One region of the Streptomyces sp. NBC_00075 genome, then DNA from elsewhere that is predicted to be linked to it. Evidence: riboswitches for the same ligand, from Rfam matches in the RefSeq annotation. Region 1 holds a riboswitch; each other region holds the start of a gene.
The links. Region 1 has a riboswitch for thiamine pyrophosphate ahead of thiO (glycine oxidase ThiO). Riboswitches for the same ligand answer to the same signal wherever they lie in the genome.
Positions count from the first base shown of each region.

Region 1 (10,468 bases):
TCGGCACTGTCCCGGCTGCTCCAGGGGCGGGTGGGCGGCAACCGCTGAGCGAGCGGGTCGGGCACATCGGGTCTGGGCGCACAGGAAAGCGCCGGTCCGATGTGGCCGCGTCCCCCGCGGGCCACCTCGAACCGGCGCTTCCTTCCTGCTCCCCCGTTTTCCCCGTTCCCCCGTTTTCCCCCGTTGGCCCCCGTGCGGTCGCTTCCCCGGGTCCCCCGGTGTCTCGCTCCCGCCGACGGATCGGCGGAAGGAGCGGTCCAGGGCGTCGGCACCGTTCCGCCGCCCCGTGTCGGCGGTACCGGAGCCGTGCCCCTTTCCGTGTCTCCACTCTCTCGTTCCCGCAGGTCGCGGCCCATCCGTGCGCGTACTCATCTCTTCCCCTAGGTACGTGTACTCAGCACTGCGCACTCATCCCCAGGACGCGCCGTTGCCGAGTGGTTACGATCGCGGGCGTGTCCGTACTCCCATTGGTCTTCACGAGTGGCTGGGCCAGCGGTGTCAACGCGTACGCGGTGGTGCTGCTCCTCGGTTTCTTCGGCGCGACCGGGCTGACGGACGAGGTGCCCGAGTCGCTGCAACGGCCCGAGGTGCTCGTCGCGGCGGGCGTGCTGTTCCTGTGCGAGGCGGTCGCCGACAAGATCCCGTACGTCGACTCGATGTGGGACGCGGCGCACACCGTGATCCGACCGGTCTCCGGGGCCGTCGTCGGGGCGCTGCTGGCCGGGCAGAGCGGTTCGCTGTCCGATCTGGCGGCGGGCGCGATCGGCGGTTCGACGGCGCTGGCCAGTCACGCGGTCAAGGCCGGGACGCGGATGGCGGTCAACACCTCGCCGGAGCCCTTCAGCAACGTGATCGTGAGCTTCGCCGAGGATCTCGGGGTCGGCGGCATCGTGACGTTCGCGATGTTCCACCCGGAGGCGGCGGCGGTCATCGCGGGCACACTGCTGCTCGCCGGGCTGGTCGTGCTGTTCTTCCTCGTCTCCCGGATCAGACGGTTCCTGCGGCGCCGGGCCCAGCGGCGCGAGGAGAGACGGCTTGTCAGTGGGGGCGGATAAAGTCCCTGGCATGGCACAAGTTGCGGTGATCGGCGCCGGCATGGGCGCGATGGCGGCCGCTGCCCGGCTGGCCGTCGCGGGTCACAGGGTGGCGGTGTACGAGCGTGGGGAGAAGTACGGCGGAGCGGTGCGCCGCGTCGAGCGCGACGGCTTCTCGTTCGACACGGGTCCGGGGCTGTTCACCCTGCCCGCGGTCTACCGCGACCTGTTCGTCAAGACCGGCAAGCAACCCCTGGAGGACTGCGTCGAGCTGGTCCAGGTCGACCCATCCGCGCGGCACGTCTTCCCGGACGGTACGGCGGTCTCCGTGCCGAACGCGTCCCGCGCGGGCGTCGTCCAGGCCCTGGACGCGGCTCTCGGGGCCGGAGCGGGCGACCGCTGGGGCGACTTCCTGGTCAGGGCGCGCGAGGCCTGGGACCGCACCCGCAGGCCCCTCCTGGAGGAGCCCTTGTGGACCGACTGGCAGGTGCTGGCCGAGCGCGAGCCCTATCCGGCAGTCCCCCACAAGCGGCTGCTGCGCACCCGTCGGGCCGGCACCCTCGCCGAGATCGGCGCCTGGGAGCTGCGCGACCCCCGGCTGGCCGCCCTCCTGGAGAGCCACGCCCTGGCGTTCGGCCTCGATCCCCGGGACACCCCGGCGAGCGCGGCCGTGCTGCCGTACATGGAGCACGCCTTCGGCACCTGGTATGTCCGGGGCGGTATCCGGGAGTTGGCGCGTGCGGTGTACGAGCGGTGTCTGGACCGGCGGGTCGAGTTCGTCTTCGGCGCCGAGGTCACGGGCATCGTCGAGAAGGACGGCCGGGCGGCGGGGGTCGTTCTGGCCGACGGCACGGTGACGGAGGCCGACCATGTCGTCGCGGGCGTGGACCCCGTACGGCTGAGGGGGCTGACGGAGCATGTGCTCGACGAGGAGGGCGATGTGATCTCCGACACGTCGACGCCGTCGCCGGGCACGTTCACCGTGCTGCTGGCCCTGCGCGGGGCCTGTGAGGCGGGTACGGCACATCGCACGGTCGTGCACACGCCCGGCCGCGAGGCCGAGTTGGACTGGGTCGGCGGGGAGGGACACGGCCCGGTGACGCCCACCGTCACCGTGCTGCGGCCCGACGATCCCGCGCTGAGGCCCGACGCGGAGCACGAGTCCGTGGTCCTGACGGCGGTGGCACCGCCCAAGGGCGACTGGACGGCGGACGGTTCGGCGGAACGCTTCGCGGAACTGATGATCGACGCGGCCGGGACAGCCGTCCCCGGGCTGCGCGAACGCGTCCTGTGGCGGGAGATCCGGACACCCGGCCGGAGCGCGGACGAGACGGGCGCCTTCCTCGGGGGCGTTCCGGCACCGTCCCTCGCCAGCGGGAAGGGCGACTTCCTGCATCCCGCCAACAGCACCCGGCTGCCGGGGCTGTACCGCGTGGGCGGCTGGTCGCACCCGGGAGGCGGGCTGCCGCACGCGGGGATGTCGGGCGCGCTGGTGGCGGGGCTGATCGTGGAGGGACCGGACTTCATGGGCTCGCAGTGAGCCCATGAACGCGCCCCGACAGGGCAGCGGTCCTCAGAAGCGGTACTGCTGCTCGTCGTACCCGTTCCCGTGCGTCTGCCCGTTGCCGTTGCCCTGGCCGTCGCCGTTGTCCTGGTAGTACTGCTGCTCCGGCGGGAGTTCACCGCCGAACAGCGGGTCGTCGGTGTTGCGCTGCTGCGGGACCCAGACGCCGTTCCCCGGAGTCTCGCCGTAGCCGCCGTTGCCGTACTGGTCCTGGGTGTAGCCCTGCTGGCCGTACTGCTGCTGGTCGTAGCCGGCGTCGTACGAGGTGCCGCCGTAGCCCTGGCCGATGTACGGGTCGGAGTAGGCGGCGTACTGCTGCTGGCCCGAGGCGTCGTAGCCGTACTGCTGCTGGTCGTAGCCCGTGTAGCCGTCGTACCCGTAGTTCTGGTCGGTGCCCTGGGCCGCCGTCGCGTACGACTGGTCCTGGCCCGCGCCCGCGTAGGACTGGTCCTGGCCGGTCGCCGCCGCGTAGGCGGCATCGCTGTATATGCCGTACGAGCCGGTGTCGTCGGGGAGGGGCTGCGGTTCGTAGACGGCCGCGCTGTCGGCGGCCATGGGCCGGCCGGAGCGGGCCGGGGTGAAGACGTCGTCCCGGTCGTAGTCGCGGTCGAAGTCCTCGCTCTGGCGGTACGTTCCGGCACCGGTGTCGTAGGCGTCGTTCCCGAAGCCGTCGGCGGAGGTGCTGGGGAAGGCCGCGTCGGTGCCGTTGCCCGGCGCGTACGCGCCCTCGGACGCTTCGAGGTCGGAGACCTCCAGGCTCGGGTCCTTGTACTCCCCCTCGCCACGGTCCTTGTCCTTGCCGAAGCGGGCGAGGAAGCCCGGGCGACCCGCGACGGCCCAGCCGGCCGAGAAGCCGCTGCGGAACGACAGCGTGACGTAGGTCTGCCCGACCGCGAAGGCCGCGGCGCCCAGGCCGATGACCGGCACCGACGGGATGAGCACGCCGAGGACCACGCCGAGGAAGCCGACGAAGGCCAGCAGTCGCCAGCGCAGCCGCGCCTTGTACTGCAACAGCACTTCGCCGAGCAGCCACAGCGCGACGACGCCGAACGCGATGTAGAGGACCGTCCAGCCCATGTACGCCCCTCTCCCAGTGGCCGCTACGCAGTGTGTCGTACGCCGGTGCGGCCGGTCTAGGCCCGCTGTGGGTGGTGCAGACCCAGGTTCTCGTAGATTTCCAGCGATGCCGTGGAGTTGTTCAGCGTAATGAAGTGCAGTCCGGGGATTCCCTCGGCCAGCAGTCGCGCGCAGAACTCCGTGGCGAACTCGATGCCAATGGAGCGTACAGCCGCCGCGTCGTCTTTGGCTGTGAGGATCCGCTCTTTCAGAGCCGAGGGGATCGCCGCGTTGCTGAGCTGCGGCAACCGCTCCAGCATCCGCACGCTGGTCACGGGCATGACCTCGGGGATGACGGGGGTCGGACAACCCGCCGCCGCGACCGCGTCACGCAGCCGCAGATACGACTCCGGGTGGAAGAACATCTGGGTGATCGCGTAGTCGGCGCCGGCCCGGCACTTGTCAACGAAGTGCGTGACGTCCGTGTCCCGGTCCGGGGAGCGCGGGTGCGTCTCGGGGAAGGCCGCGACACCTACGCAGAAGTCGCCCGACTCCTTGATGAGGCGCACGAGTTCGGCGGCGTACGTCAGACCGCTCGGGTGCGGTACCCACTCGCCCATCGGGTCGCCGGGCGGGTCCCCGCGCACGGCCAGGATGTTGCGGATGCCCGCGTCGGCGTACTGGCCGATGATATTGCGCAGTTCGGCGATGGAGTGGTTGACCGCGGTGAGGTGGGCGACCGGGGTGAGCGTCGTGTCGGAGACGATCTGCTGGGTCTCCTTGACCGTGCCCGCGCGCGTCGACCCGCCGGCGCCGTACGTCACGGACACGAAGTCCGGGGCGACCGCCTCGACCCTCCTGAGCGCGTTCCACAGGTTCCGTTCGCCCTTGGGTGTTTTCGGCGCCGAGAACTCGAAGGAGAACGTGGTCTTGCCGGAGGCGAGCATGTCACGCACAGTGCGTGCGTGGTCAGTCCTGGTGGACGCGGTTCCGAGGGCCATACCCGAAGGTTAGTCAGGGGGCGGCGGTCCCCCAACCGGATGGCGGAAATTTGCCCCGGATTGTCGGGTTGTTGTCCACCCCTCGGACACCCTCGCGACGAACGTCTACGACGAACGCAGGCGCTTGGCGAACTCCGTCGCCGCCGCGCCCGGGTCGTCCGCCTCGGTGATCGCCCGTACGACGACGACCCGGCGGGCGCCCGCCTCCAGCACCTCGTCCAGATTGCCGAGGTCGATGCCGCCGATGGCGAACCAGGGGCGCTCGGTGGCCCGCCCGGCCGTGTACCGGACCAGGTCGAGGCCGGGGGCGTGGCGGCCCGGCTTGGTGGGGGTCGGCCAGCAGGGGCCCGTGCAGAAGTAGTCGACGCCCTCCTGGACGGCGGCTGCCGCGGCCTCGGACTCTGCGTGCGTGGAGCGGCCTATGAGCACGTCCGGGCCCAGGATCGCGCGGGCCGCCGGGACGGGCAGGTCGCCCTGGCCGAGGTGCAGTACGTCGGCACGGGCGGCGTGGGCGACGTCCGCGCGGTCGTTCACCGCGAGGAGCCTGCCGTGCCGGGCGCAGGCGTCGGCGAAGACCTGGAGGTGGTCCAGCTCCTCGGCGGCCTCCATGCCCTTGTCGCGCAGTTGCACGATGTCGACCCCGGCGGCCAGGACGGTGTCCAGGAACTCGGCGAGGTCGCCCTGGCGTCGGCGGGCGTCGGTGCAGAGGTAGACCCGGGCGTCGGCGAGCCGGGCGCGGGCGGTGCCGGCGTCGGCGGTCGCCCCGGGCACGGTGTCGGTCGTCTCGGGCATACGTGTGTCCCCCATGGGCGCACCCATGGGAGGTGTTCTCCCTGGGCGCGCCCCTGTGTGGCGGCGTACGGACCCTGCCCGCGCGCCGAACGGCTGGTCTGATCAGACGGCGAGCGCCTGGGCGCGGCGCTTCACCTCCGTGCCGCGATTCTCGCTGAGGGCCTGCGCGGGGGTGCCGGGCAGGCTGGGGTCGGGAGTGAAGAGCCACTCCAGCATCTCTTCGTCGGAGAAGCCGTCGTCCCGCAGGAGCGTCAGGGTGCCGGTGAGGCCCTTGACGACCTTCTGCTCGGTCCCGTCGATGAAGGCGGCGGGGACGTGCAGCGCGCGGTTCTCGCCACGGCGTACGGCGATCACTTGGCCCTCCTTGACCAGCTGCCGGACGCGTGTCACCTCGATGTCGAGGATTTCCGCGATGTCGGGCAGCGTGAGCCAGGCGGGGACGAGAGCATCGATCTTTGCGTCAATCTCGGTCACGGGACAAGCCTGCCATCCCGCACTGACAGTCGGAAGCCGGACCCCTCCGACCTGCGCCGTTACGGTCGCGTCGAGGCCGTGTCGAGCCGCGCCGCGCTATGCCGTGGCCGCCTTCATCGGCCGGGACGGGTCCCTCAGCGCCTCGGCGTCCATGAGAGCGCCCGCCTCGATCAGTCGGCGGCCCTGGGCCAGGTCCCGGGGGCGGCCCACGGCCAGCAGGGCGACCAGACGGCCCTCCAGCAGCCAGCAGACCGTCCAGGCGGGGCCGGTCGGGTCGCCGCGCCACAGGGTGGTGTCGGCGGAGCCGTGGTGGCCGACGTACTGGACGAAGCGGCCGAACTGCTCCGACCAGAAGTACGGGACCGGGTCGTAGACCTCGGGGGACTCCCCGATGATGTTCGCGGCGACCGTACGGGGGCCCTGGAGGGCGTTGTCCCAGTGGTGGACCAGCAGGCGTCGGCCGTACCTTCCCGAAGGGAAGGAGGCGCAGTCGCCGACCGCGTAGACGTCCGCCGCGGAGGTGCGCAGGTGGTCGTCGGCGACGACCTCCCGGTGCTCCCCCAGGGCGATCCCCGAGTCCGCCAGCCAGGCCGTGGCCGGGCGGGCCCCGATGCCGACGACGACGGCATCCGCGGGCAGCCGCGCGCCGTCGTCGAGCACCACCGCGCCGGGCTCGACGCGGGCCACGCGCGCGTGGGTGCGCAGCGAGGCGCCGCTGTCGGCGTACCAGGCGGCCATCGGCGCGGCCACCTCGGCGGGCAGGGCGCCCGCGAGCGGCCGGTCGGCGGCCTCGACGACGGTGACGGCGCAGCCCGCCTCGCGCGCGGCGGTGGCGAACTCGGCGCCGATCCAGCCGGCCCCGACGACCACGATGTCGTGCTGGCGCGCGAGGACGGGCCGCAGCCGCTCGGCGTCGTCGAGGGTGCGCAGCAGATGCACTCCGGGGACACCCTCGGTGCCCGGCAGGCGGATCGGCTCGGCACCGGTCGCGAGGACCAGGGCGTCGTACGGGACGGGCCCGTCGGCGGTGTCCAGCTCATGTGCGCCGGGGCGGACGCCCAGCACCTCTCGCCCGAGCAGCAGTTCGATGCCGAGGGCCTCGAAGTCGACGTCGAAGGCGGAGCCCTCGGCCTTGCCGAGCAGCACGGCCTTGGACAGCGGCGGCCGGTCGTACGGCTGATGGGGTTCGGCGCCGATCAGGGTGACGGTGCCGGTGAACCCCTGCTCGCGCAGGGCCACCGAGGTCTGCACCCCGGCCATGCCCGCGCCCACGACGACCACGCGCCGCGGCTGCGACACACCCCGCGCGCCCTGTGCCTGCGTCTGCTCGCTCACCCGATCACCATAGACAACTGACAAATTGTCAGTCAGTGGGCGCGGTCCGTGACCTACTCCACACCCGCCCGCTCGACCTGCTCCACCACGCTCGTCCCGCTGCCCGGCCGCGACTCCCACTCCCAGGTCTCCGCCAACCGCAGCCGCCCGTCCGGCAGTTCGGTCACCTCGGAGACACAGTGGCCCGAGGACGTCGTCCCGTCCTGCTTCAGCTGCACGTACCGGAAGTCGAGCCGGTCGCCCTCCCGCGTCCCCACGAGATGGCCGCGTACGACGTCGCCGCCCGCGTACTCGGCCCAGATCTCGCCGTCCTTCTCGTGGTAGGTGAAGCGGGTTCGCGTGCCGACCTGGCCCGGTGCCTGGTCTTCGACCGGGGCGAGGACGAGACCGTCGAGCGAGCGGGGCATGGGCGGAGGCTCCCTTACACGTGCGGTGCACTGCGGGCTAGGGTGGCCAGCGTAAGCACTCGCGGGAGCCCGGACGGACCGGGCTGAGAGGGAGGCTGGCGGCCTCCGACCGTACGAACCTGATCCGGGTCATGCCGGCGAAGGGAGGGGCTGGACGCCCATGTCGCGTACACACACCTCGGACGTCGTTGTCGTCGGAGGCGGGATCATCGGGCTGGTGACGGCCTGGCGGGCCGCACAGCGCGGGCTGACCACGACCGTCGTGGATCCCGCGCCGGGCGGTGGGGCCGCGCAGGTGGCGGCCGGGATGCTGGCCGCCGTCACGGAACTGCACCACGGCGAACAGACCCTGCTCGGGCTGAACCTGGAGTCGGCCCGCCGTTACCCGGACTTCGTGGCCGAGCTGACCGAACTGACCGGCCGCGACCTCGGCTACCGCCGCTGCGGCACCCTCGCCGTCGCCCTCGACGCCGACGACCGCGCCGAACTGCGCGAACTGCACGCCCTGCAACGGCGGTCGGGGCTGGAATCGGAGTGGCTCTCGGGGCGCGAGTGCCGGCGCCTGGAGCCGATGCTCGCGCCGGGCGTGCGCGGGGGCCTGCGGGTGGACGGCGACCACCAGATCGATCCGCGGCGGCTGGCCGGGGCGCTGGTGGACGCGTGCGGGCGGGCCGGGGTGGTGCTGCGCCGGACGTGGGCCGAGCGGCTCGACGTACGGCGGGGGCGGGCCGTGTCGGTCCTGGACTCCGACGGCGACGAGTTGGCCGCCGGGTCGATCGTGCTGGCCGGGGGCAGCCTCAGCGGGCGGCTCGCGGGGGTCCCTGAGGCCGTGCTGCCGCCCGTACGGCCCGTCAAGGGGCAGGTGGTCCGGATGACCGTGCCGGAGCGGTACGCGCCGTTCCTGAACCGTACCGTGCGGGCCGTGGTGCGCGGCAGCCAGCTCTATCTGGTGCCGCGCGAGAACGGCGAGCTGGTCGTCGGGGCGACGAGCGAGGAGCTGGGCTGGGACACGACGGTCACGGCGGGCGGCGTGTACGAGCTGCTGCGCGACGCCCATGAACTCGTCCCCGGGATCACCGAGTTGCCGCTGACGGAGACGCGGGCCGGGCTGCGCCCCGGGTCCCCGGACAACGCACCGCTGCTCGGGCCGACCGCGCTGGAGGGACTGCTGCTGGCCACGGGCCACTACCGCAACGGTGTGCTGCTGACGCCGGTCACCGGCGATGCCCTGGCGCACGCGCTGGTCACCGGTGAACTGCCGGACGAGGCGCGGGCCTTCACACCCCGGCGGTTCGACACCGTACGCATGGAACGTATGGAGCAGCTCGTATGAATGTTCTGGTCAACGGCCAGCCGCGCGCGGTCTCCCCCGGTACCGCACTCGACGTCCTGGTCAAGTCCCTCACCGCGGCGCCCTCCGGAGTGGCCGCCGCGCTCAACGAAACCGTCGTCCCGCGCGCGCGGTGGTCGTCGACCCGCCTCTCCGAGGGAGACCGCGTCGAAGTCCTCACCGCCGTCCAAGGAGGCTGAGCCATGGCCGACGATCCGTTTGTCCTCGGTGGTACGTCCTTCACGTCCCGGCTGATCATGGGTACGGGGGGTGCGCCCAGCCTCGATGTGCTGGAGCGGGCGCTGGTGGCCTCCGGCACGGAGCTGACGACGGTCGCGATGCGGCGCGTCGATCCCTCGGTGCACGGGTCTGTGCTGTCGGTGCTGGAGCGGCTCGGCATCCAGGTGCTGCCCAACACGGCGGGGTGCTTCACCGCCGGGGAGGCCGTGCTGACGGCTCGGCTGGCGCGGGAGGCGCTCGGTACGGATGTGGTGAAGCTGGAGGTCATCGCCGACGAGCGGACGCTGCTGCCGGATCCGGTCGAGTTGCTGGACGCGGCGGAGGTGTTGGTGGAGGACGGGTTCACTGTGCTGCCGTACACGAACGACGACCCGGTGCTGGCTCGTAAGCTGGAGGACGTGGGGTGTGCCGCTGTGATGCCGCTCGGGTCGCCCATCGGGTCGGGGCTGGGGATTCGTAACCCGCACAACTTTCAGCTGATCGTGGAGCACGCGCGTGTGCCGGTGATTCTGGATGCGGGGGCCGGTACCGCGTCCGATGTCGCTCTGGCGATGGAGTTGGGGTGTGCGGGGGTGATGCTGGCGTCTGCTGTCACCCGGGCGCAGGATCCTGTGCTGATGGCGGAGGGGATGCGGTACGGGGTTTCTGCGGGGCGGTTGGCCTACCTGGCGGGGCGGATTCCTCGGCGGCACTTCGCTGCGGCTTCGTCTCCTGTTGCTGGGGTTGCCTGGTTGGATCCTGAGCGGCCTGGTTTTTAGGTGCCCTGGGTTTCACCCCCCTTGATTTCCCGCCCGCACCACCCGTTTCCAGCCCGTTAACCAGTGGACCTCTCCTGTGGGGGTTCTCGCCATCGGCGGCTGCGGGTGCGGTTCGGTGGCAGTCGGCTGCTCTCCGCTCGTGCGATCTGCGTCACAGGTCGGCTTCAGTCCCGCTGCTTTCCTGGGTGAAACCGTGGGCTTGTCAGTGTCTGCTCGTACACTCACCTGCGTGGATACGACCCTTCAGGACCCTCTCGTCGGGCAGGTGCTCGACGGCCGCTATCGCGTGGACGCGCGGATCGCGGTCGGCGGGATGGCCACGGTCTACCGGGCCGTGGACACCCGTCTCGACCGCGTGCTCGCCCTCAAGGTGATGCATCCGGGGCTCGCGGCCGACGTGTCCTTCGTCGAGCGGTTCATCCGGGAAGCGAAGTCCGTGGCCCGGCTCGCGCACCCCAACGTCGTGCAGGTCTTCGA
Region 1 covers NZ_CP108243.1:8,439,442-8,449,909, reverse strand. The annotation lists gene OG787_RS37030 (TetR/AcrR family transcriptional regulator) at 1-48, shown strand, start outside; gene OG787_RS37025 (DUF4126 domain-containing protein) at 453-1,055, shown strand; gene OG787_RS37020 (phytoene desaturase family protein) at 1,066-2,574, shown strand; gene OG787_RS37015 (hypothetical protein) at 2,608-3,675, opposite strand; gene metF (methylenetetrahydrofolate reductase [NAD(P)H]) at 3,732-4,655, opposite strand; gene thiE (thiamine phosphate synthase) at 4,761-5,447, opposite strand; gene OG787_RS37000 (Rv2175c family DNA-binding protein) at 5,550-5,921, opposite strand; gene OG787_RS36995 (NAD(P)/FAD-dependent oxidoreductase) at 6,018-7,256, opposite strand; gene OG787_RS36990 (hypothetical protein) at 7,310-7,663, opposite strand; TPP riboswitch at 7,715-7,826, shown strand; gene thiO (glycine oxidase ThiO) at 7,824-8,996, shown strand; gene thiS (sulfur carrier protein ThiS) at 8,993-9,193, shown strand; gene OG787_RS36975 (thiazole synthase) at 9,197-9,991, shown strand; gene pknB (Stk1 family PASTA domain-containing Ser/Thr kinase) at 10,221-10,468, shown strand, end outside.

Region 2 (10,468 bases), 2.8 Mb from region 1:
ATCGGCTGCTGCTTGAACATGACCTTGCCGAGGGTGTCGCCGCTGATCGCGGTGAGCAGACCGCCGATGACGACGGTGACCAGGCCGAGCCGCAGCGAGGTCTTCATCACGTCGATGTGCTTCTTGCGCGTCAGATGGAAGGCGGCGATGCCGACCATGAACGCGCCACCCGTGAGGAAGGCCGCGGAGAGGGTGTGGAAGACCTGGGTCAGCGCGGTGTTCTGGGTGAGGACCAGCCAGAAGTCGGTGAGTTCGGCGCGCCCCTTCTGCTCGTTGATCCGGTAGCCGACGGGGTGCTGCATCCAGGAGTTGGCCGCGAGGATGAAGTACGCCGACAGAATCGTGCCGATCGAGACCATCCAGATGCAGGCCAGGTGGATCTTCTTCGGCAGCTTGTCCCAGCCGAAGATCCACAGCCCGATGAAGGTGGACTCGAAGAAGAAGGCGATCAGCGCCTCGAAGGCGAGCGGGGCGCCGAAGACATCGCCGACGAAGCGCGAGTAGTCGGACCAGTTCATACCGAACTGGAACTCCTGCACGATGCCGGTGACGACACCCATGGCGATGTTGATCAGGAAGAGCTTGCCCCAGAACTTGGTGGCCTTGAGGTACTTCTCCTTCTCCGTGCGCACCCAGGCGGTCTGAAGGCCGGCGGTGAGCGCGGCCAGGGAGATCGTCAGCGGGACGAACAGGAAGTGGTAGACGGTGGTGATGCCGAACTGCCATCGCGCCAGGGTCTCCGGCGCCAGAGCCAGGTCCACGTGCCCCTCCTTACCGAACGCTTGTGAACGCGTTCACATTCACAAGCAATTATGCAGCACCGTTTCCTCAGGAGATGAAGAGGGGGCCCCGCCCGCTCGGCAGCGACCCCCTCAACAGCTCTGAACAGCTGAAACGGCATCCGAATGTGCCCTAGATCTCCTTGCGGAAGCCCTCCGTCACCTTCAGGAAGATGTCGTTCGCCTCGGTCTCCCCGACCGTCACCCGCACACCCTCACCCGCGAATGGCCGTACGACCACGCCGTGCCGCTCGCACACCGCCGCGAAGTCCGCCGTGCGCTCCCCCAGCCGCAGCCACACGAAGTTCGCCTGGGTGTCGGGCACCGTCCAGCCCTGGCCGCGCAGCCCGTCGACCACCCGGGTGCGCTCGGACACCAGCGAACCGACCCGGCCGAGCAGCGCGTCCTCGGCCCGCAGCGAGGCCACCGCGGCGTCCTGCGCGAGCTGGCTCACCCCGAACGGCACCGCCGTCTTGCGCAGCGCAGCCGCCACCGGCTCGTGCGCGATCGCGAACCCGACCCGCAGCCCGGCGAGGCCGTACGCCTTGGAGAAGGTCCGCAGCACACAGACGTTCGGCCGGTCGCGGTAGAGCACGACCCCGTCCGGCACCTCGATGTCCCGCACGAACTCCTTGTAGGCCTCGTCCAGTACGACCAGCACATCGCTGGGCACCCGGTCCAGGAACCGCTCCAGCTCGGTCCGCCGTACGGCCGTACCCGTCGGGTTGTTGGGGTTGCAGACGAAGATCAGCCGGGTCCGGTCGGTGATCGCGTCCGCCATCGCGTCGAGGTCGTGCACGTCCCCGGGCGTCAATGGAACCTTGACAGACGTGGCGCCACTGATCTGCGTGATGATCGGATAGGCCTCGAAGGACCGCCAGGCGTAGATCACCTCGTCGCCGGGCCCACTCGTCGACTGGACCAGCTGTTGTGCGACGCCGACCGAGCCGGTGCCGGTGGCGATGTGGGAGACGGGCACGGCGAAACGTTCGGCCAGCTCGTTCATGAGCCCCGTACAGGCCATGTCCGGGTAGCGGTTGAAGGCCCCGGCCGCGGCCGTCACGGTCTCCAGCACGCCGGGCAGCGGCGGGTACGGGTTCTCGTTCGAGGACAGTTTGTAGGCCACCGGACCGTCGGCCGCGGCCGGCCTGCCCGGCTTGTAGGTGGGGATACCCTCCAGCTCGGCGCGCAGCTTGGGGCTCGTCTCGCTCACCACAGTCCTCCTCGTGACCACCAGCTACCAATGCTCCTCACCTTATGAGGATTCGGCGCCACCAGGTACGGGTCGGTCGTGTCCGGAACGCAACCCCACCTGTCACACAGGCATCAGGGGTACCACCGTACAAAGTTGTACGAATTAGGGGGCGCATCGCGCCTTTCGGCACGCGCCGGTGGCTCACGCCGTGGCGCGCATCCCTCGTAGAGGTGAGTTGAGACCTCTTCGAAACATCGGTCACTTGGCAGGCCTATGCGCGCGGACAAGTCACGTAGGGCAGTAATATCGTTCAACTGACTTTCTTTCTAAGGCAGTTGATGAGTTTTGACCATGCAGAAACGTGCCTGTCAACGGCTGCATATGCGTCCGCACTACCCCACCGCATGAGCCCTACTATCGGCTCGCCATGACAGCAGCAGGGAAGCACCAGGTGAGCCGCGCGGAGACAACCCGACGAGGCAGTCGGCCGGGACGGGCAGGCATCAGAGACGTGGCCGCCGCCGCCGGGGTCTCGATCACGACCGTCTCCGACGCCCTCAACGGAAAGGGCCGGCTTCCGGACGCCACCCGACGCCATGTCCGTGAGGTCGCGGACCGGCTGGGCTATCGCCCGTCGGCCGCGGCCCGAACCCTCCGTACCGGCAAGTCAGGACTGATCGGCCTGACCGTGACGACGTACGGGGATGAACCTTTCACCTTCACCGAGTTCGCGTACTTCGCGGAGATGGCCAGAGCCGCCACCTCGGCCGCGCTCGCCCGGGGCTACGCCCTGGTCATCCTCCCCGCGACCTCGCGCCACGACGTGTGGTCGAACGTCGCCCTGGACGGCACGGTCGTCATCGACCCGTCCGACCACGACCCGGTGGTCAGCGAACTCGTCCGGCAGGGCCTGCCGGTCGTCTCCGACGGCCGCCCTGCGGGCTCGCTCCCGGTCACCGCGTGGGTGGACAACGACCACGAGGCGGCCGTCCTGGGCATCCTCGACCACCTGGCCGCCGCCGGCGCCCGCCGGATCGGCCTCCTGACGGGGACCTCCACCGACACGTACACCCACCTCTCGACCACGGCGTACCTGCACTGGTGCGAGCGGGTCGGCCAGGACCCGGTGTACGAGTCCTACCCGGCGCACGACCCGTGCGCGGGAGCCGTGGCCGCCGACCGGCTGCTGGCCCGTCCGGACCGTCCGGACGCCGTCTACGGCCTCTTCGACCCGAACGGCACCGACCTGCTCGCCGCGGCCCGCCGCTACGGCCTGCGCGTCCCGGACGACCTGCTGCTGGTCTGCTGCAGCGAGTCCACGGTGTACGCCAACACCGAGCCGCCGATCACCACGCTCTCCCTGAAGCCGCGCCGCATCGGCACGGCGGTGGTCCAGCTCCTGATCGACGCCATCGAGAACGTCGATTCGGACCTGCCGGTCGAGCAGGTGATACCGACGGAACTGATCGTGCGGACGTCCTCGCAGCGCCGTCCGCCGCGTACGACGGTCAGTCCGCCGCGGTCGCCCGAGGAAGGCTGAGCCGGGAGCGGTGACGAGGGGCGGGGAACGTGGGCTTGTGCGGGGCGGGCTCCCGGGGAGCGGGGCCGTACGAGGGGTCGGCCCCGTAGGGGAATCGGGAGCCCGGCCCCGTTCAGGAACGCGGGCACCGGCCTCGGGACAGTTCACGGGCGCCGGTGTCATGATCGTACGAAGCGTCGGTGTCCGAGGGGTGGAGCAAAGTACGAAGCAGGGGAGTCCAGGGCGGCCCCGTACGGGAAAGCCCCTCCGAATCGGGGCGAAAGCCGCGGTGAACTGGGCTCCTTCGCCGATTCACCACCCCTGGGTCATCACATGGCGCGATCCGCATTCCTATGATGGGCCCACGACACCGCGGGCCGCTGCGACCAGGCAGTCCGATGCGGTGCAGATGCGGCGCGATGGTGGAGGGGTCGATGACTCAGGGGGCCGGTCAGGGACCCGAGGTGACGCGGACGGCGACGTCGCGCGACTTCCGGGTGCCCGCGTACGTCCATGAGACCGGTCCGTACGCCGACGGCACGGCCCCCGGCGACATCCCAGCCGGGACGGCCGACACCGAGGTCCAGGAGGCCGCGGAGGGCGTGCAGACCCTGCCGGACCTGGACGAGTATCCCGACGGGTACACGCCGACCCAGCGCGACCTGCCCGTCATCAACCGCGGTGACACGCTTCAGGTGACCGTCGACCCCGCCGACCTGGCCGCCGACGGCCCGGGACCCCTGTTCGTCGTCGGGGACGTCCACGGCTACCTCGACGAACTGGTGGGCGCACTCCAGGAGCAGGGCCTGATCGACAGCGAGTGCAACTGGTCCGCGGGCACCGCCCGGCTCTGGTTCCTCGGCGACTTCACCGACCGCGGCCCGGACGGCATCGGCGTCATCGACCTGGTGATGCGGCTGTCCGCCGAGGCGGCCGCGGCCGGCGGCTACTGCAAGGCCCTCATGGGCAACCACGAGCTGCTGCTCCTCGGCGCCAAGCGGTTCGGTGACACCCCCGTCAACTCGGGCGCGGGCACGGCCACCTTCCAGGCGGCCTGGCTGCTCAACGGCGGCCAGAAGACCGACATGGACCGGCTGCAGGACCACCATCTCCAGTGGATGGCCCGCCTCGACGCGATCGAGGAGGTCGACGGCCATCTGCTCGTGCACTCGGACACCACCGCCTACCTCGACTACGGCGACTCGATCGAGGCGGTCAACGACACCGTCCGCGAGACGATCACGCGCAACGACGCGGACGAGGTGTGGGATCTGTTCCGCAAGTTCACCAAGCGCTTCTCCTTCCGCGACGAGGGCGGTGCCGAGGCCGTACGCTCCCTTCTCGATACGTACGGCGGCACCCGCATCGTTCACGGCCACAGCCCCATCCCCTATCTGGTGGGCGAAGTCGGCACCGAGGACGACGGCGAGGACAGTTCCGGTCCGAACATCGAACATCCGCATGTCTACGCCGACGGACTCGCCATCGCGATGGACGGCGGCGTGACCATGGCCGGAAAACTGCTGGTCCAGGAACTTCCGCTGGATCTCTGACGGATATCCGGGCGTTCCTGGGGCAGGCGTCCCCCGGCGGTGAACCGCATCGGGCGGGGGACAGTCACACGGCAATTTCTTCAAACCCCCTGTCACCGCGCGCCGTCGCCGCTCTACCATCGGCTTATCCGTAGCAGGCTCCCCTCCGTTTCTGCCCGACGGCTCGTCAGCATGCCGAGCCCCAAGCCCTACGGAGCATCGGGGGATGCACATGAACAGCGTTCCGCAGCACCTGCTGAACGAGGACCGCCAGGAATACGAGCGGATCCTCGATGAGGCGCTGCGCTCCGCCCCACACCGCCCGGACCTGGCCGCCGTCGGTCAGCGGCTGAACCCCGAACAACTGCGCACCATGGCACTGAACGCCACGGCACTCATCACGGTCGCCGCGGCGGCCGAATACCAGCACTACGTGAAGGTCCGCGACGAACTGCGCCACCCGGCGCCGTCCAACCCGACCGTCCGCGGCACCGGCTCCACCGAGCCGGGCCCGAGCGCCATGGGGTTCGCCACCGGCATGGGCGAGGTCACCGCCGAGACCGCCGGGGCGGGCGCCGTCGCCGTCGTCGCGGTCCTGGCTCCCGTTCTCGCGGGCACGGCCGCGGCGATCTTCCTGCTCGTGGGCTACATCCTCAAGATGCTCGACCCCGAGCCGGCCTTCGCCAAGACCATGCTCACCACCGGATGGGTGTTCGGTGCGGTGACCGCGGCAGCGATACTCGTCGCCGCGGTCGGCCTGCTGCTCACCGCCCTGCGCAACAGCCCGGACCAGGAGGAGGCCGGGGCGTACGGCGAACTGACCGGGGAGGTGGCGCAGGCCAGGGAAGCCTGGCGCGAGGCCCTGCTGGAGCGCGGCATCCTGCCGTTCCTCCGCGAGGCCCTCGCCGACCCCGGTACGGCGGCCATGAACCGCAAACCGGCTCCGGAACCCACCACCGGCCGTATGCCGAACCTCGGCTACAACCGGCCCGGCTTCAGCAGCCCCGATGACGGCCCCACGAGGAGCCACCGCCCGAGCTTCACCAGCCCGGACTTCACCAGCCCCGACTTCGGAGGCCCGGACCACCCGCCGGAGTGACCGGCCGGTGGTCCGAGCGCAGGACTCAGGTGGAGCGGGCGGCAGCGAAGCCGCCTGACCACCTGGGCTTCCGCACAGCCCCCATGCCGGTGTCAGTCCGCGATCGGCAGATAGACCCGGTTGCCCGCGGCCGCGAACTCCTTCGACTTCTGCGCCATGCCCTGCTCGATCTCCACCGGTGTGCTGCCGTGTTCTCGGCGGATGTCGTGCGAGATCTTCATGCTGCAGAACTTCGGCCCGCACATCGAGCAGAAGTGGGCCGTCTTGGCGGGCTCGGCCGGCAGGGTCTCGTCGTGGAACTCGCGTGCCGTGTCCGGGTCGAGGGCCAGGTTGAACTGGTCCTCCCACCGGAACTCGAAGCGGGCGTCGGAGAGCGCGTCATCCCATTCCTGCGCACCTGGGTGCCCCTTGGCGAGGTCGGCTGCGTGGGCGGCGATCTTGTAGGTGATGACGCCGGTCTTGACGTCGTCACGATTGGGCAGGCCCAAGTGCTCCTTGGGCGTGACATAGCAGAGCATGGCCGTGCCCCACCAGGCGATCATCGCGGCACCGATGCCGGAAGTGATGTGGTCGTACGCAGGCGCGACGTCTGTCGTCAGCGGGCCGAGCGTATAGAACGGAGCTTCATCACAGATCTCCTGCTGTAGGTCGATGTTCTCCTTGATCTTGTGCATCGGGACGTGTCCCGGGCCTTCGATCATCGTCTGTACCTGGAAACGCTTCGCGATCGTGTTGAGTTCCCCCAGCGTCCGCAACTCCGCGAACTGTGCCTGGTCGTTGGCGTCCGCGATCGAGCCGGGCCGAAGGCCGTCGCCGAGCGAGTACGTGACGTCGTACGCGGCGAAAATCTCGCACAGTTCTTCGAAGTTCGTGTACAGGAACGACTCCTTGTGGTGCGCCAGGCACCACGCCGCCATGATCGAACCACCGCGCGAGACGATGCCGGTCTTGCGGTTCGCGGTGAGCGGTACGTACGCCAGGCGGACGCCCGCGTGCACCGTCATGTAGTCGACGCCCTGCTCGGCCTGTTCGACGACCGTGTCCTTGTAGATCTCCCAGGTCAGTTCCTCGGCCCTGCCGTCCACCTTCTCCAACGCCTGGTAGAGCGGCACCGTGCCGATCGGAACGGGGGAGTTGCGCAGCACCCATTCACGGGTGGTGTGGATATTGCGGCCGGTGGACAGGTCCATGACCGTATCGGCGCCCCAGCGCGTCGCCCAGGTCATCTTCTCGACCTCCTCCTCGATGGAGGAGGTGACCGCGGAGTTGCCGATGTTGGCATTGACCTTCACCAGGAACCGCTTGCCGATGATCATCGGCTCGATCTCCGGGTGGTTGACGTTGGCGGGCAGCACCGCCCGCCCGGCGGCGATCTCCTCACGGACCACCTCGGGGTCGATGTTCTCCCGGACGGCCACGAACTCCATCTCGGGCGTGATCTCCCCGCGGCGGGCGTACGCGAGTTGCGTCACCGCCTGTCCGGTCCGGCTCCGGCGCGGCTGCCGGGGCCTTCCCGGGAACACCGCGTCGAGGTTCCTGAGCCCGCCGCGCGGCGAGGTGTGCTTGATCCCGTCGTCCTCCGGACGGACGGGACGGCCCGCGTACTCCTCGGTGTCGCCGCGAGCGATGATCCAGTTGTCGCGCAGCGGCGCCAGCCCCCTGCGGACGTCGGTGTCGACCAGCGGATCGGTGTACGGGCCCGACGTGTCGTACAGCGTGACCGACTTCCCATTGGTGAGGTGCACCTGACGGACCGGCACCCGCAGGTCGGGGCGCGAGCCGCCGACATACCCCTTGTGCCAGCCGATGGACTTCCCGGCCTCCTGGGACGGTTCGCCCTGAAGGGGCTGTTCGTCCTGGCCGGAGGCAGGCGTGCGTACGTCCTTGATGGTCATGAGACCTACTCCCTACGCCGGCATTACCCGGTAACAGGTTCAGCGGTCGACGCAGCGGCTTCCGTCTGCCGATGTTTCATGTGAAACATCACTCGTTCCACATGTTCCACGTGAAACATCGCAAAGACGGAGGTCAGCGCCCTCTCAGCCCGGTGCTCCGAGCTCCCGCGTGTGCAAAGGTGCCTCCACGCTAGCGTCAATTTGGGCGAGGTGAACAGAGGGCCCCTGTCGTTCTTGCGATGATCGGGCGGTGACCACGACGCAAGGACCCCCGTACCCGCCCTCCGAGCCACCGCGCGGAAGCAGTGCCGGGCGCGCCTCCGGGCCGGGCAGCGGAAATGGCGACGACACCGGCCCGCAGCGCAGGTTCCGGCTGGGCGACGGCCCCGGCGGACCCGGTGGTGCGCCCGGAACCAGAGCCGGAACGGGCAGCGGCGCCGGCGGAGCGGCCGGACCGAGTGCCGGTCCCGGACACGGGCCCGGTCAGCGGATCGATCGCGGCTACGGGCCCGGATCGGGGGCGGGTCAAGGCGGCCGAACGGGCCCGGGCGGCCAGGGCCCAGGCCCCGGGTACGGAGCTGAGGGGCCCGGGACCGGTCAGTTCGGCCCGCTTCCCGTGTCCGGTGGCAGGCGAGGTCCTGGCGCCGGGGCAGGCGGTGGGCACGATCACGGCGCCGGCCCGGGACACGGCGCCGGCCCTGGGCACGGGCATGGTCCCGGTGACGGTCACGGTGGCGGGCCTGGCGGCAACTCCGGTGGTGTCCATGACCCCGGACAAAGTGGCGGGCACGGGGCAGGACCGGGTGGCGAGCATGGCGGCGGGCACGGACCCGGGTCCGACGACTCCCACGGGCCCGACGACAAGCACGGTTCCTCGCACGGCCACAGTCACAGCCATGGCCCGGCCGCCCCTGTCTCCATTCATCTGCGGAAGATCATCGGCGCGATCCTGATCCCCTTCGCCGCAGCGGTCGTGGTCGGGCTCGCGGTGCTGTGGCCCGGCGGCGCCCCGGCGCACGAGCGCACCGGCGTCGGCTTCGACCGGCAGACCCAGGAGGCGACGGTCACCAAGGTCGTCGCGGTGGACTGCAAGTCCGTCAACGCCTCGGGGGACACCCCGACCGGCGACACGTCCACCGCCGAGGGCTCCTCCGCGCAGCAGCAGGCGACCGGCGACTGCAAGAGGGCGACGATCCGGGTCGACACCGGTGACGACGAGGGCCGTACGTTCACGGAGATCGTCCAGCCGGACCAGTCACGGCAGTTGCACCAGGGCGAGAAGGTCGTGGTCGCCTACGAGCCCTCCGCGCCGAGGGACCTGCAGTACTCGGTCACCGATGTGAACCGCAGGCTCCCCATGGCCCTGCTGGCCGGCATCTTCGCGCTCGCCGTCGTGGTCGTCGGCCGTATGCGCGGTGTGATGGCGCTGGTCGCACTGGCCGTCAGCTTCATGGTGCTGACCTTCTTCATCCTGCCGGCGATCCTCCAGGGCTCGAATCCGCTGGTCGTGGCGGTCATCGGCGCCAGCGCCATCATGCTGATCGCGCTCTACATGTGCCACGGCCTCTCGGCCCGTACGTCCGTGGCGGTGCTCGGCACCCTGATCTCGCTGGTGCTGATCGGCGTCCTCGGCTCGGGGTTCATCGACTGGGCCGCGCTCACCGGCAACACGGACGACAACACGGGCCTCATCCATGGCCTGTATCCGTCCATCGACATGAGCGGCCTGCTGCTCGCGGGCGTCATCATCGGTTCACTAGGTGTCCTCGACGATGTGACGGTGACGCAGACATCGGCGGTCTGGGAGCTCCACGCGGCCAATCCGACAATGGGGTGGCGTGGGCTGTATCGCGCAGGCATCCGTATCGGGCGCGACCACATCGCGTCCGTCGTCAACACCCTCGTCCTCGCCTACGCGGGCGCCGCGTTGCCGCTGCTGCTGCTCTTCTCCATTGCGCAGAGCAGCGTCGGGACGGTCGCCAACAGCGAACTCGTCGCGGAGGAGATCGTACGGACCCTGGTGGGCTCGATCGGCCTGGTGGCGTCCGTGCCGGTGACCACGCTCCTGGCGGCCCTGATGGTCTCGGCCGACCGCCCGGGCACGGCGTCTCCGGCTGCGGAAGCGGCAACGGGGGCCGGGCCCGGAACTCCCGCGCCGGCAGGCGCGGGAGCAGGAGCAGGGGCGGCGGCCCAGTCGGCCCCGGCCCGCGCCGGGAAGGGCCGTCGCCGCAAGCACTGACGGAGGCCGGGCACACCGGCTCGCGTCTGCACCGACGTACGGCGGCCGGGCGCGCTTCTCCTCCCGGCGAGGAGGAGAAGCGTTACGTCACCGCCGGGGGCTCCGTCGCCGATCCGCTCAGCCGGCGCTCTGTTCCTCCGCCAGGATGCGGACCAACGCCTCGTCGAGGTGGGCGTCGAAGTCGGCGAGGGAACGCTCCTGCCCCAGCGG
Region 2 covers NZ_CP108243.1:5,607,149-5,617,616, reverse strand. The annotation lists gene OG787_RS24370 (cytochrome ubiquinol oxidase subunit I) at 1-761, opposite strand, end outside; gene hisC (histidinol-phosphate transaminase) at 913-1,992, opposite strand; gene OG787_RS24360 (LacI family DNA-binding transcriptional regulator) at 2,402-3,514, shown strand; gene OG787_RS24355 (metallophosphoesterase) at 3,913-5,046, shown strand; gene OG787_RS24350 (hypothetical protein) at 5,252-6,124, shown strand; gene thiC (phosphomethylpyrimidine synthase ThiC) at 6,217-8,019, opposite strand; TPP riboswitch at 8,012-8,198, opposite strand; gene OG787_RS24340 (YibE/F family protein) at 8,636-10,258, shown strand; gene OG787_RS24335 (SsgA family sporulation/cell division regulator) at 10,376-10,468, opposite strand, start outside.
Region 2: it holds a riboswitch for thiamine pyrophosphate, as region 1 does, so the genes downstream of both, thiC (phosphomethylpyrimidine synthase ThiC) here and thiO (glycine oxidase ThiO) in region 1, are expected to answer to the same signal.

Region 3 (10,468 bases), 5.7 Mb from region 1:
CGCAAGCGCCGGGCAGTGCGGCCAACCCCCCAGCCCCCACCCCGGGCACCCTTGAATCCCCGGCCCAGGAACAAGACCTCACCCCCACCGACCCGCACCCCCTCCCCGCCCCCAACCCCACCCCCCGAGACCTCCCCTGGGGCATCGCGGTGCTGGCGGCAGGCCTCGCCGTAGAGGCCTACGCCAGCCGCGACACCCACACCCCCGGCCTCACCATCCCCGGCGGAGCCACCGGCAGCCCCGCAGCCGTGCTCGCCGGCTGGACCCTCACCGCCCTGGGCCTCGCCCTGGCCGGCCCAGGCCTCACCCACCTCTGCGGGCGCCTGCTGCAAGCAGTCCGCCCCGGTGCCCTCCGCCTCCTCGCCGGCCGCGTCCTCATGGCCGAGTCGACCCGCATCGGCCGCCCCCTGGGCGTCGTGTGCGCGGTGGCCTCGGGCGCGTACGCCATGGCCACCCTGTACGCCGCCGACGACCCGTCCCTCGGCCCCCTCACCGCCCTCGGCGCCCTGGTCGTGGCCGGCTGCACGGTCGCCACGCTCCTCACGGCCGCCGCCGAGGCCAGAGCCGCCCGCGCGGACACCACCGCGGCCCTGCTCCGCCTGGGCGCACCGGCGACGACCCTGCGCACCGCCGCGGCCCTGCGCGCAGGTGCCCTCCTCGCCCTGTTCGCCCCGCTGACCTTCCTGGTCGCGGAACTGGCGGCGCTCCCGCTGACCACCTGAACCAACCACCTGAACCCCCACCGAACCCCGCGAAAAAAATCCCGCACCCACCGATGAGTTCCGCCCGACCCCCGGGTCTACCCCTCCGAACAGCACACATCACGAATGGGAGAGACTCCGATGACCTCGCCGACCTACCAGCAGATGATCTTCGTGAACCTGCCCGTGAACGACCTCGGCGCCTCGAAGAAGTTCTTCACGGAACTCGGCTACACGATCAACCCGCAGTTCAGCGACGACAACGCCGCGTCCATCGTGATCAGCGACACCATCGTCGCGATGCTGCTCACCAAGGCGTTCTACGCGACCTTCACCCAGAAGGAGATCGCGGACGCGACGAAGACCAGCGAGGTGCTGGTCGCCCTGAGCGCCGAGAGCCGCGAGAAGGTCGACGAGCTGGTCGACAAGGCGCTCGCTGCGGGCGGTTCCCCAGCCGGCCAGACGCAGGACCTCGGCTTCATGTACGGCCGCTCGTTCGACGACCTCGACGGCCACACCTGGGAGGTCGTGTGGATGGACCCGGCGGCCGTCCAGGGCTAGTCCGAGCGCGTACACGGACCGTGCTTACATGGGCGGGTGCAGACGAGCCCCGCCCATGCGGCCCACCACGACGACCGTGAGATCGAGACGCTGGAGGAGTTCGACGCCGTGGTCTCGGCGCGCGGCACCCTCGCCGGATTCCGCGTCCAGGCAGTCGATCTGACGGACCGTACGAAGGAACTGCTGACCAGCGACACCGCGGGCGCCGTCTTCCTCGGCTGCCGGATGCGCCAGGACGCGGCGGCGAAGGTCCGCGCGAGCGGCGCCCTGGTCTTCCCACCCGCCCCGGAGCTGCCCTTCGACCCGTACCGCGGCCATCTCTACACGCCGGACGAGCTGTTCGCCGGGCTCGACAGCGGCTACGAACGCACCCCCGACGCCCTCGCGTACGCCTGGTTCCAGCGCACCAAGGCCGACGGCGACATACTCGCCTCGATGCTGCGCTCCGTCCACGACGACTCCGTCACCGACGCCATCGACGAACTCCTGCGCGGAACACAGGTCGTGGGGGTGATGGGCGGGCACGCGATGGCACGCGGGACCGAGGCGTACGCCGGTGCCGCGCGCCTGGGGCGCGAGCTGACCCGCGCCGGGTTCACGGTGGCCACGGGCGGCGGCCCGGGCGCGATGGAGGCGGCGAACCTGGGCGCGTACGCGGCGCCCTTCGAGGACACCATGCTCGACGAGGCGTGCGAACTCCTCGCCGCAGCGCCCTCGTTCACCCCCTCGATCACCGACTGGGCGCGCGCCGCGTTCGAGGTCCGCTCGCACTGGCCCAGGGGCGGCAACTCGGTCGGCATCCCGACCTGGTTCTACGGGCACGAGCCGCCGAACGCCTTCGCCTCGCACATCGCCAAGTACTTCGCCAACGCCACCCGCGAGGACGGCCTGTTGGCCCGCTCGAACGCGGGGGTCGTCTTCCTGCCGGGCGCCGCCGGGACCGTACAGGAGATCTTCGACAACGCGACCCCGAACTACTACGAGTCGCGCGGCGAGCCCACACCCATGGTGCTCGTGAACCGCGCGCACTGGACCGAGCGGCTGCCCGCCTGGCCGCTGCTCCAGGCACTCGCGCGGGAGCGGGCGATGGAGGACCGGATCGCCCTGGTCGACCGGATCGAGGAGGCTCCTGAGGCCTTGAAACGTCTCGCTGGTTAACGGGTAGGCAAAACCAATCGCTGTAGCCCGCATACGGATTGACAGCCCTTATCCCGCGCTTATAAACCTGTGAGACTCCTGGGGGTGATGAGGTGATGAGGTCTCTTCACTCCCTCCACCCCCCTCAGTTGCGCATCCCGTGAAGGGCAATCGTGTCCATATCTCGCCGTACCGCACGTTCCGTGCGTTTTCTCGGTGTCGCCTCCGCCTCGGCCGCGCTCGCGCTGGGTGTCGCCGGCAACGCGTTCGCCTGCAACATCAGTGAGTTCTCCGCCGTCGCCAAGTGCGACGGCGAAAACGGTGTCATCAGCGTCACCGACAAGGACCCGTCGGGCACCCCGGCCACCGTCACCGTGTACCTGGGCGACAAGGTCATCGGCACCGAGGACGTCGTGGGCACCCGCGAGGGTGTCACCGTCGACTTCTCGGAGGACTGGGCGCCGAACACGACGTACCGCGTCCACGTCAAGGCCGGCAACCAGGTCGACGAGTACATCAAGGGTGACGTGACCACCCCGGACGAGGCCTGCAAGACGGAGCCGACCCCGACTCCGACCCCGCCGGCGTCGGAGACCCCGGAGCCGTCCGAGCCCGCGACGCCGACCCCGTCGGCCTCGGAGCCCGAGGAGTCGGCCACCCCGACCCCGTCGGCCGACGAGAGCACCCCGGGTGCCCCCGCGAGCAGCGTTCCGACGCCCGCGGGCGGCAGCTCCAACCTCGCCGAGACCGGCGCCAGCTCGAACACCGGCGTGATCGCCGGTATCGCGGCTGCCCTGGTCGCCGTCGGCGGCGGCGCAGTCTTCTTCGGCATGCGCCGTCGTGGGGCGTCCAGCAACCGCTGACGTTCCACAAGTGGTATCCGGTTGTACGTACGTTGTGGCCCGCCCCTCGTGAGGGAGGCGGGCCACTCCACTGTCAGCCGAAGGTGGCCCTCTCCAGCCAGAAGTCCAGCAGCTCCCGCTCCCCGAGAACCTCCAACTCCGGGCTGTCCAGCGGAAGTCGCCGATAGAAGGCGAGCAGGACATCGGTGAGGGGCCCGCGCAGAGCGACCGTGGCCTTCTCATGACCGCGACGCCACACGACACCACCTTCGGTGAGCTCGACGAGCCACTCGGCGTTCAACTCCGGGGCGGTGTCCGTGGCATGGAGATGAATACTGCGCCCGACCCCCCGCAACTCCCGCGCCGCGTCGTGCGGATCGGTCCGCTGCACGAACTCGACGATCTGCAGCCACTCGTCGATCGCGTCGGCGGCGATGTCGGCGGCGACCTCGTACGGCAGCCCGGCGGCGAGGGTCGCGTCCGCGCGGTGAACGGTGATCTCGTGGGCCATCCGCCGCGCCCAGAACCCCGAGTTGTGGATCCCGGCCCAGGCCCACACCTTGGTGTCCGGCCCGGCCTCACGCAACGCCCCGACAACCAACTCCCCGGTCTCGGCGAGCCAGGCGTCCAGCGCACCGACATCCCCCCCGAACCTCAGGCCCACCCCCCAAAGGCACCCGCTCCTCATCGACGTTCTCGTCGGCCCGAGTACGCACCAGCGTGTCCACCCACCGCAGGGCACCACCGGTGTGCCGCACCAACTGCTCGAACGACCAGTCGGGACAGGTCGGCACGGTCGCGGCCAGATCGACACCGGAGGTCACGACAGCTCTCAACTGTCCAACCTGATGGGTGATTTCATCGCAATAGCGGGCATGTGCGAGAGTCGTCATGCCGCGAACCCTAATGCCGCACCTTCACTCCGGGCCGGGTATTTTCCGCCCGCCCGATGCCTGCGGCATCCCAGGGACGGCCACCACCCACTCAGCCCGTCCGGCGTTTGAGGACGAGCGCGTTCAGCGCGACAAAGGGGGGTCTGGGGGCGCAGCCCCCAGGAACGGGATGGGACGGGTAGGGGCGGCGGGGGCGAGAAAGGCCCCCAAGCTCACCCGAGCACAACAGTCTCCGCCCCCTCAAAGACCACCCCCACCACATCCCCCTGCTCCGGCGCCTCCCGCAACGCACACGCAGCCTCCACCCAAGGCACATCCCCGGACACACCCTCAGGCCGAAGCCGCACAGCAACATGCGTCCCCCGAAAGCTCCGCGCAGCCACAACACAACGCAGCCCCTCGTCAGCAGCCACCAACCGCACACCCCCAGGCCGCACAAGCACCATCCGCGCCCCCTGCAAACTGCCCTCAGGCACCGGCACCTTCCCCCACGCCGTATCCGCGACCTGCCCACTCACGGTCGCCTCGACAACATTGTCGAAGCCAAGAAACCGCGCCACGAACTCGTCGACAGGCCGCTGCCACACCTCGAGCGGCGTACCGGACTGAGCGATCCGCCCCTCCCGCATCACCACCACCCGGTCGGCAAGAGCAAAGGCCTCCCCCTGATCATGGGTGACCGCGAGCACGGTGGTCCCCAACCGCCCAAAAAGCTCCCGGAGTTCGACGACAAGCCGCTCCCGCAGCGACCGATCCAGCTGCCCCAGCGGCTCGTCGAGCATCAGCAACCGAGGCCGAGGCGCAAGCGCCCGAGCAAGAGCGACCCGCTGCTGCTCCCCACCGGACAAGGCGGCAACGGCCCGCCCCGCGGCCCCCGGCAACCCCACCAGCTCCAGCAACTCCCGCACACGTACGCCCTGTTGTTCCTTCGACACCTGATGCATACGCAACCCGAACCCGACGTTGCCACCGACGTCCCGCTGCGGGAACAGCTGATGATCCTGGAACATCAGCCCGACCCCCCGCTTGTGCGCGGGCACCCCGGCAAGATCCCGCCCGTCCAGCAACACCCGCCCCGCGTCCAACGGCTGAAGCCCGGCAACCGCCCGCAGCAGCGTCGACTTCCCGCTCCCGCTCGGCCCGAGCACACACACGATCTCGTGCTCGGCGACATCGAGGCCGACCCCGTCCAACACGGCCCGCGCGCCGAACCGTACGGACGCCCCTTCGAGACTGAGCATGGTCATGGTCAGAACTCCCCCGTCCGGTCGGTCCGCAGCCGCTCCAGCACCAACAGGGCCACCGCGCACACCACCATCAAGATCGTCGAAAGGGCCATCGCCTGGCCGTAGTTGAGGTCACCCGGGCGACCCAGCAGCCGGGCCACGGCGACCGGCAGGGTCGGATTGTCGGGCCGCGCGATGAACACGGTCGCCCCGAACTCGCCCAGCGACACGGCGAACGCGAACCCCGCCGCGACCAGCAGCGCCCGCCGCACGATCGGCAGATCGACCTCGCGCCAGACCCGCCAGGGCGAGGCCCCGAGCACGGCCGCCGCCTCCCTGAGCCGCCCGTCCACGGCCCGCAGCACCGGCAGCATGGTCCGCACCACGAACGGCACCCCGACCAGCGCCTGCGCGAGCGGTACGAGGATCCAGCTGCTCCGCAGATCCAGCGGCGGCTCGTCGAGCGCAATGAGGAACCCGAACCCGACGGTCACCGCCGACACCCCGAGCGGCAGCATCAACAGCGCGTCGAATCCCCGTACGAGCCGCCCGGCATCGCGCCGGGTGAGCGCCACGGCGGCCAGCGACCCCACCACGACGGCGATGCCGGTGGCGGCGAGGGCGTACTGGAGCGAGTTCACGATGGCGGCGATCGGCGCGACGAGGAAGATCCCGGAGTCGTCACTGGTGAGCGCCCTGTAGTAGCCGAGCCCCGGCCCGCCAGGCGTATCGAACGACCGCTGTACGAGAACACCGAGCGGCAGCACGAGCAGCAGGGCGATACTCACCAGCACCCCACCCAGCAACGCCCACTGCCCCCGCCCACGCGGCGGACGCGAGGTGGTCTCCGGCGCCACGAGCCGAAGCGCGCTCTCCCGCCGCCGTACCGTTCCGGCGTGCACGGCGAGGATCGCGCCCACGGCCACGAACTGGACGATCGTCAGGACAGCGGCCGTACCGAGGTCGAAGATCTCGGAGGTCTGCCGGTAGATCTCCACTTCGAGGGTGGCGAAGGTCGGTCCGCCGAGGATCTGCACCACCCCGAAGGAGGTGAAGGTGAAGAGGAAGACCATGAGCGCGGCGGCCGCGACGGCGGGCGCGAGGGCGGGCAGGGTGACCTGCCGCCAGGCCGCGAACCGCGAGGCACCGAGCACCCGCGCGGCCTCCTCCTGCCCGGGGTCGAGCTGCGCCCAGAGCCCGCCGACGGTCCGGACCACGACGGCGTAGTTGAAGAAGACGTGCGCGAGCAGGATCGCCCACACGGTCGTGTCCAGCCGTACGCCCCACAGCTCGTCGAGCAGTCCGCCGCGCCCGACCAGCGCCAGGAACGCCGTACCGACGACAACGGTCGGCAGCACGAACGGCACGGTCACCACGGCCCGCAGAATCTGCTTGCCCCTGAAATCGAAACGCGCGAAGACATACGCGCCGGGGAGCGCGATCAGCAGCGTGAGCACGGTGGACGCGAGCGCCTGCCAGGCGGTGAACCAAAGCACACGCCGGATACCGGAGTCCCCCAGCACCTCCCCGATCTGCCCGAACCGCCAGACCCCGTCGACGTGCAGACCGCGCGCGACGATGGCGGCGACGGGATAGGCGAAGAAGAGCGCGAAGAAGACGACGGGCAGCACGAGCAGGGCGCCGCGCAGAGCGACACCCTTCCCGCGCCCGACCGCCGGACCCGCCTCGGGACCCGCATCCGGGGCTACTTCAGTACGAGCGATGTCCACGACTTGACCCACTGGTCACGGTGTTCGGCGATCTTCGCGGGGGCCATCGTCTCCGGGTCCTTGGCCTGCGGCCCGTACTCGGTGAACTCGGCGGGCACCTGAGCGCCCTCCCGCACCGGGTACACGAACATGTTGAGCGGCATGTCCTCCTGGAAGGTCTTGCCGACCAGGAAGTCCAGCAGCGCCTTGCCGCCGGTGGCGTTCTTGGCGTTGCTCAGCAGCCCGGCGTACTCGACCTGCCGGAAGCAGGTGCCGGTCGCGACCCCGGTGGGGGCGGTGGCCGGCTTCGGGTCGGCGAAGATCACCTCGGCGGGCGGCGAGGAGGCGTACGAGACGACGAGCGGCCGGTCGCCCTTGGCCTTCTTGCCGCCGGCCGACCCGGAGAACTCCTCGTTGTAGGCCTGCTCCCACCCGTCGACGACCTTGACGCCGTTGGCCTGGAGCTTCTTCCAGTAGCCGGTCCAGCCGTCGTCGCCGTACTTGGCGGCGCTGCCGAGCAGGAAGCCGAGACCCGGCGAGGAGGTGGAGGCGTTCTCGGTGACGAGGAGGTCCTTGTAGGCGGGCTTGATCAGATCGTCGAACGTCTCGGGCGGGGTCAGCTTGTGCTCGCTGAACCAGGCCTTGTCGTAGTTGACGCAGATGTCCCCGGTGTCGATCGGCGTGACCCGGTGCTTGTCCTCGTCGGCCCGGTACGCGGGCAGGATCGCGTCGGCGTCCTTCACCTCGTACGACTGGAAGAGCCCGTTGTCGAGCGCGCGGGAGAGCAGGGTGTTGTCGACGCCGAAGAAGACATCGCCCTGCGGGTTGTCCTTGGTCAGGATCGCCTTGTTGACGGCCTGCCCGGCGTCGCCGTCCTTGAGGACCTTGACGGTGTACCCGGACTGCTTCTCGAAGGCGGCGAGAACGTCCTTCGACACGGCCCACGAGTCATGGCTGACGAGGGTGACGGTCTTGGACTCCGTCGCCGACCCGCTGCCGCCGTCCTCGGACCCGCACGCGGCCAGCGTGACGAGCCCCAGCCCGACGACCACGGCCGTGACCTGCTCGGTGATGCTCACGGAATGCACTGAACTCTTCCTCCTGGGATGACCAGGAAGAGACGCGGCCCTGCCCGGGACCTCATGGAGGGTTCCCGGGCAGGGCGCAACAGCTTGAGTGATGACCGAACTTCCTACCCAGAATGACCTGGGCGAGGTTCAGAGGGTCTGCGGTCTGTCCCGCACTCTCAGCGCTGTGGCGCTCCCCTGTCGGAATATGAAGATATGTAGGTACGACGTAAGACTACCGCTCGGTGGCCGCGAGCTGGCCACATGCCCCGTCGATCTCCTGCCCCCGGGTGTCCCGAACGGTCACGGGCACGCCGTGGGCGGCGATCGCCTCGACGAACGCCTTCTCGTCCTCGGGCCGCGAGGCGGTCCACTTGGACCCCGGAGTCGGGTTCAGCGGGATCAGGTTGACATGCACGGGCTTGCCCCGGAGCAGCCGCCCGAGGCGGTCACCGCGCCAGGCCTGGTCGTTGATGTCCCGGATCAGCGCGTACTCGATGGACAGCCGGCGCCCCGACTTGGCCGCGTACTCCCACCCGGCGTCGAGGACTTCCCGCACCTTCCACCGTGTGTTGACGGGTACGAGGGTGTCGCGCAGCTCGTCGTCGGGGGCGTGCAGGGAGATCGCGAGCCGGCACTTGAAGCCCTCGTCGGAGAACCGGTTGATGGCCGGCACCAGCCCGACGGTCGAGACGGTGATCCCCCGCTGCGACAGCCCGAGCCCGTCCGGCTCGGGGTCGGTCAGCGCACGGATGGCACCGACGACCCGCTTGTAGTTGGCGAGGGGCTCACCCATGCCCATGAAGACGATGTTGGAGAGCCGCGCGGGACCACCGGGAATCTCCCCGTCCCGCAGCGCACGCATCCCGTCCACGATCTGGTGCACGATCTCGGCGGTGGACAGATTCCGGTCGAGACCCGCCTGACCGGTCGCGCAGAACGGGCAGTTCATCCCGCACCCCGCCTGCGAGCTGATGCACATGGTCACCCGGTCCGGGTACCGCATGAGCACCGACTCGACGAGCGTCCCGTCGACCATCCGCCACAAGGTCTTGCGGGTGGTCTCCTGGTCGGTCGACAGATGCCGCACGACCGTCATCAGCTCGGGAAGCAGCGCCTCCTGGAGCTTGGTGCGCGAGGCGGCCGGGATGTCCGTCCACTCGGTCGGGTCGTGCGCGAGGCGCGCGAAGTAGTGCTGCGAGAGCTGCTTGGCACGAAACGGCTTCTCACCGATCGCGGCAACGGCCTCTTTACGCTCTGCGGGCGTGAGATCGGCAAGATGCCGCGGCGGCTTCTGGGCTCCGCGCGGGGCGACGAATGTGAGTTCTCCGGGCTTAGGCATGGCCATACCAGTGTCGCAGACATCCGGACAGCCCCTCGCCGCCCTGTGGACAACCCCCGAAGCATGCGCAAAAGGCCGGCTCAGCAGAGCTGGGACGCCCTCACCGAGGCGCCGCCGCCATCGCCCCCCGCAGCTCCGCCACCTCTCGCTCCAGCTCGCGGTAGTGGTCGCTGACCTTGCGGCGGGCCGTCGGTACGACGTGGCCGCCGTCCAGTTCGGTCAGTCGGGTGGCCAGGGCGGTGAGGGCCGTCTGCCAGGTGTGCCAGCCGTCGGCGCCCTCGGCGGCGGCCAGCTCGTCCTGGGCGGCACGCAGGGCCTCGTGGGCCCCCTCCCGCAGCGGGACCAGGTCGGCGCGCAGCCGCTCGGTGCGTTCGCGGAGGTAGGCCAGGGACTCGCCGACCCCGGAGAACGTCTCCCCCAGCTCGGTCATCGACCCGGTGTGCTCCCCGAGCGCCGCCAGCCAGGGAGCGGCCACCTCGACGCCGTGCTCGGCCGCCTCGACGGTTGCCGTACGGATCTCCTGGTACTGCCGGGACACGCCGTCCAGGTCGGCGAAGACGGTCACCGCGCCGAGCGTCTGCTCCCGGATCGTGTCCGAGGGCACGCCGTCGCCACGGTCGAGCAGCGCTTCGAGCCGCGCCAGCTCGCCGCGCATCTCCCGGCTCAGCTCCAGCAGCGCCTGATGAGCAGCGTCGGCCGCCTCGACGGGACCGGTGACAGCGGCCAGCCCCTCGGCCTGCCGCTCGCGTCTGGCACGACTACGCCCCCACATGCACGCCACCCCTTCCGGACACATCGACCACACTGAAGTCGATCTTAGGTTCGAAAGGGGTGGTTTCAGACCGACTCAGGTGTTTCACAGGAAACCCGGACCGTACTGGAACATTCCGACCGCCCTCAACCCACGAAGGCGACGAACAGCAGCCACACCACGGGTGCCGTGGGCAGCAACGAGTCCAGCCGGTCCATGATCCCGCCGTGGCCCGGCAG
Region 3 covers NZ_CP108243.1:2,772,371-2,782,838, forward strand. The annotation lists gene OG787_RS11665 (hypothetical protein) at 1-722, shown strand, start outside; gene OG787_RS11670 (VOC family protein) at 843-1,262, shown strand; gene OG787_RS11675 (LOG family protein) at 1,299-2,420, shown strand; gene OG787_RS11680 (LAETG motif-containing sortase-dependent surface protein) at 2,573-3,262, shown strand; partial or broken gene OG787_RS11685 (maleylpyruvate isomerase family mycothiol-dependent enzyme) at 3,336-4,134, opposite strand; gene OG787_RS11690 (ABC transporter ATP-binding protein) at 4,347-5,381, opposite strand; gene OG787_RS11695 (ABC transporter permease) at 5,384-7,090, opposite strand; gene OG787_RS11700 (thiamine ABC transporter substrate binding subunit) at 7,066-8,148, opposite strand; TPP riboswitch at 8,241-8,346, opposite strand; gene rlmN (23S rRNA (adenine(2503)-C(2))-methyltransferase RlmN) at 8,372-9,478, opposite strand; gene OG787_RS11710 (hypothetical protein) at 9,579-10,250, opposite strand; gene OG787_RS11715 (phosphatidate cytidylyltransferase) at 10,376-10,468, opposite strand, start outside.
Region 3: it holds a riboswitch for thiamine pyrophosphate, as region 1 does, so the genes downstream of both, OG787_RS11700 (thiamine ABC transporter substrate binding subunit) here and thiO (glycine oxidase ThiO) in region 1, are expected to answer to the same signal.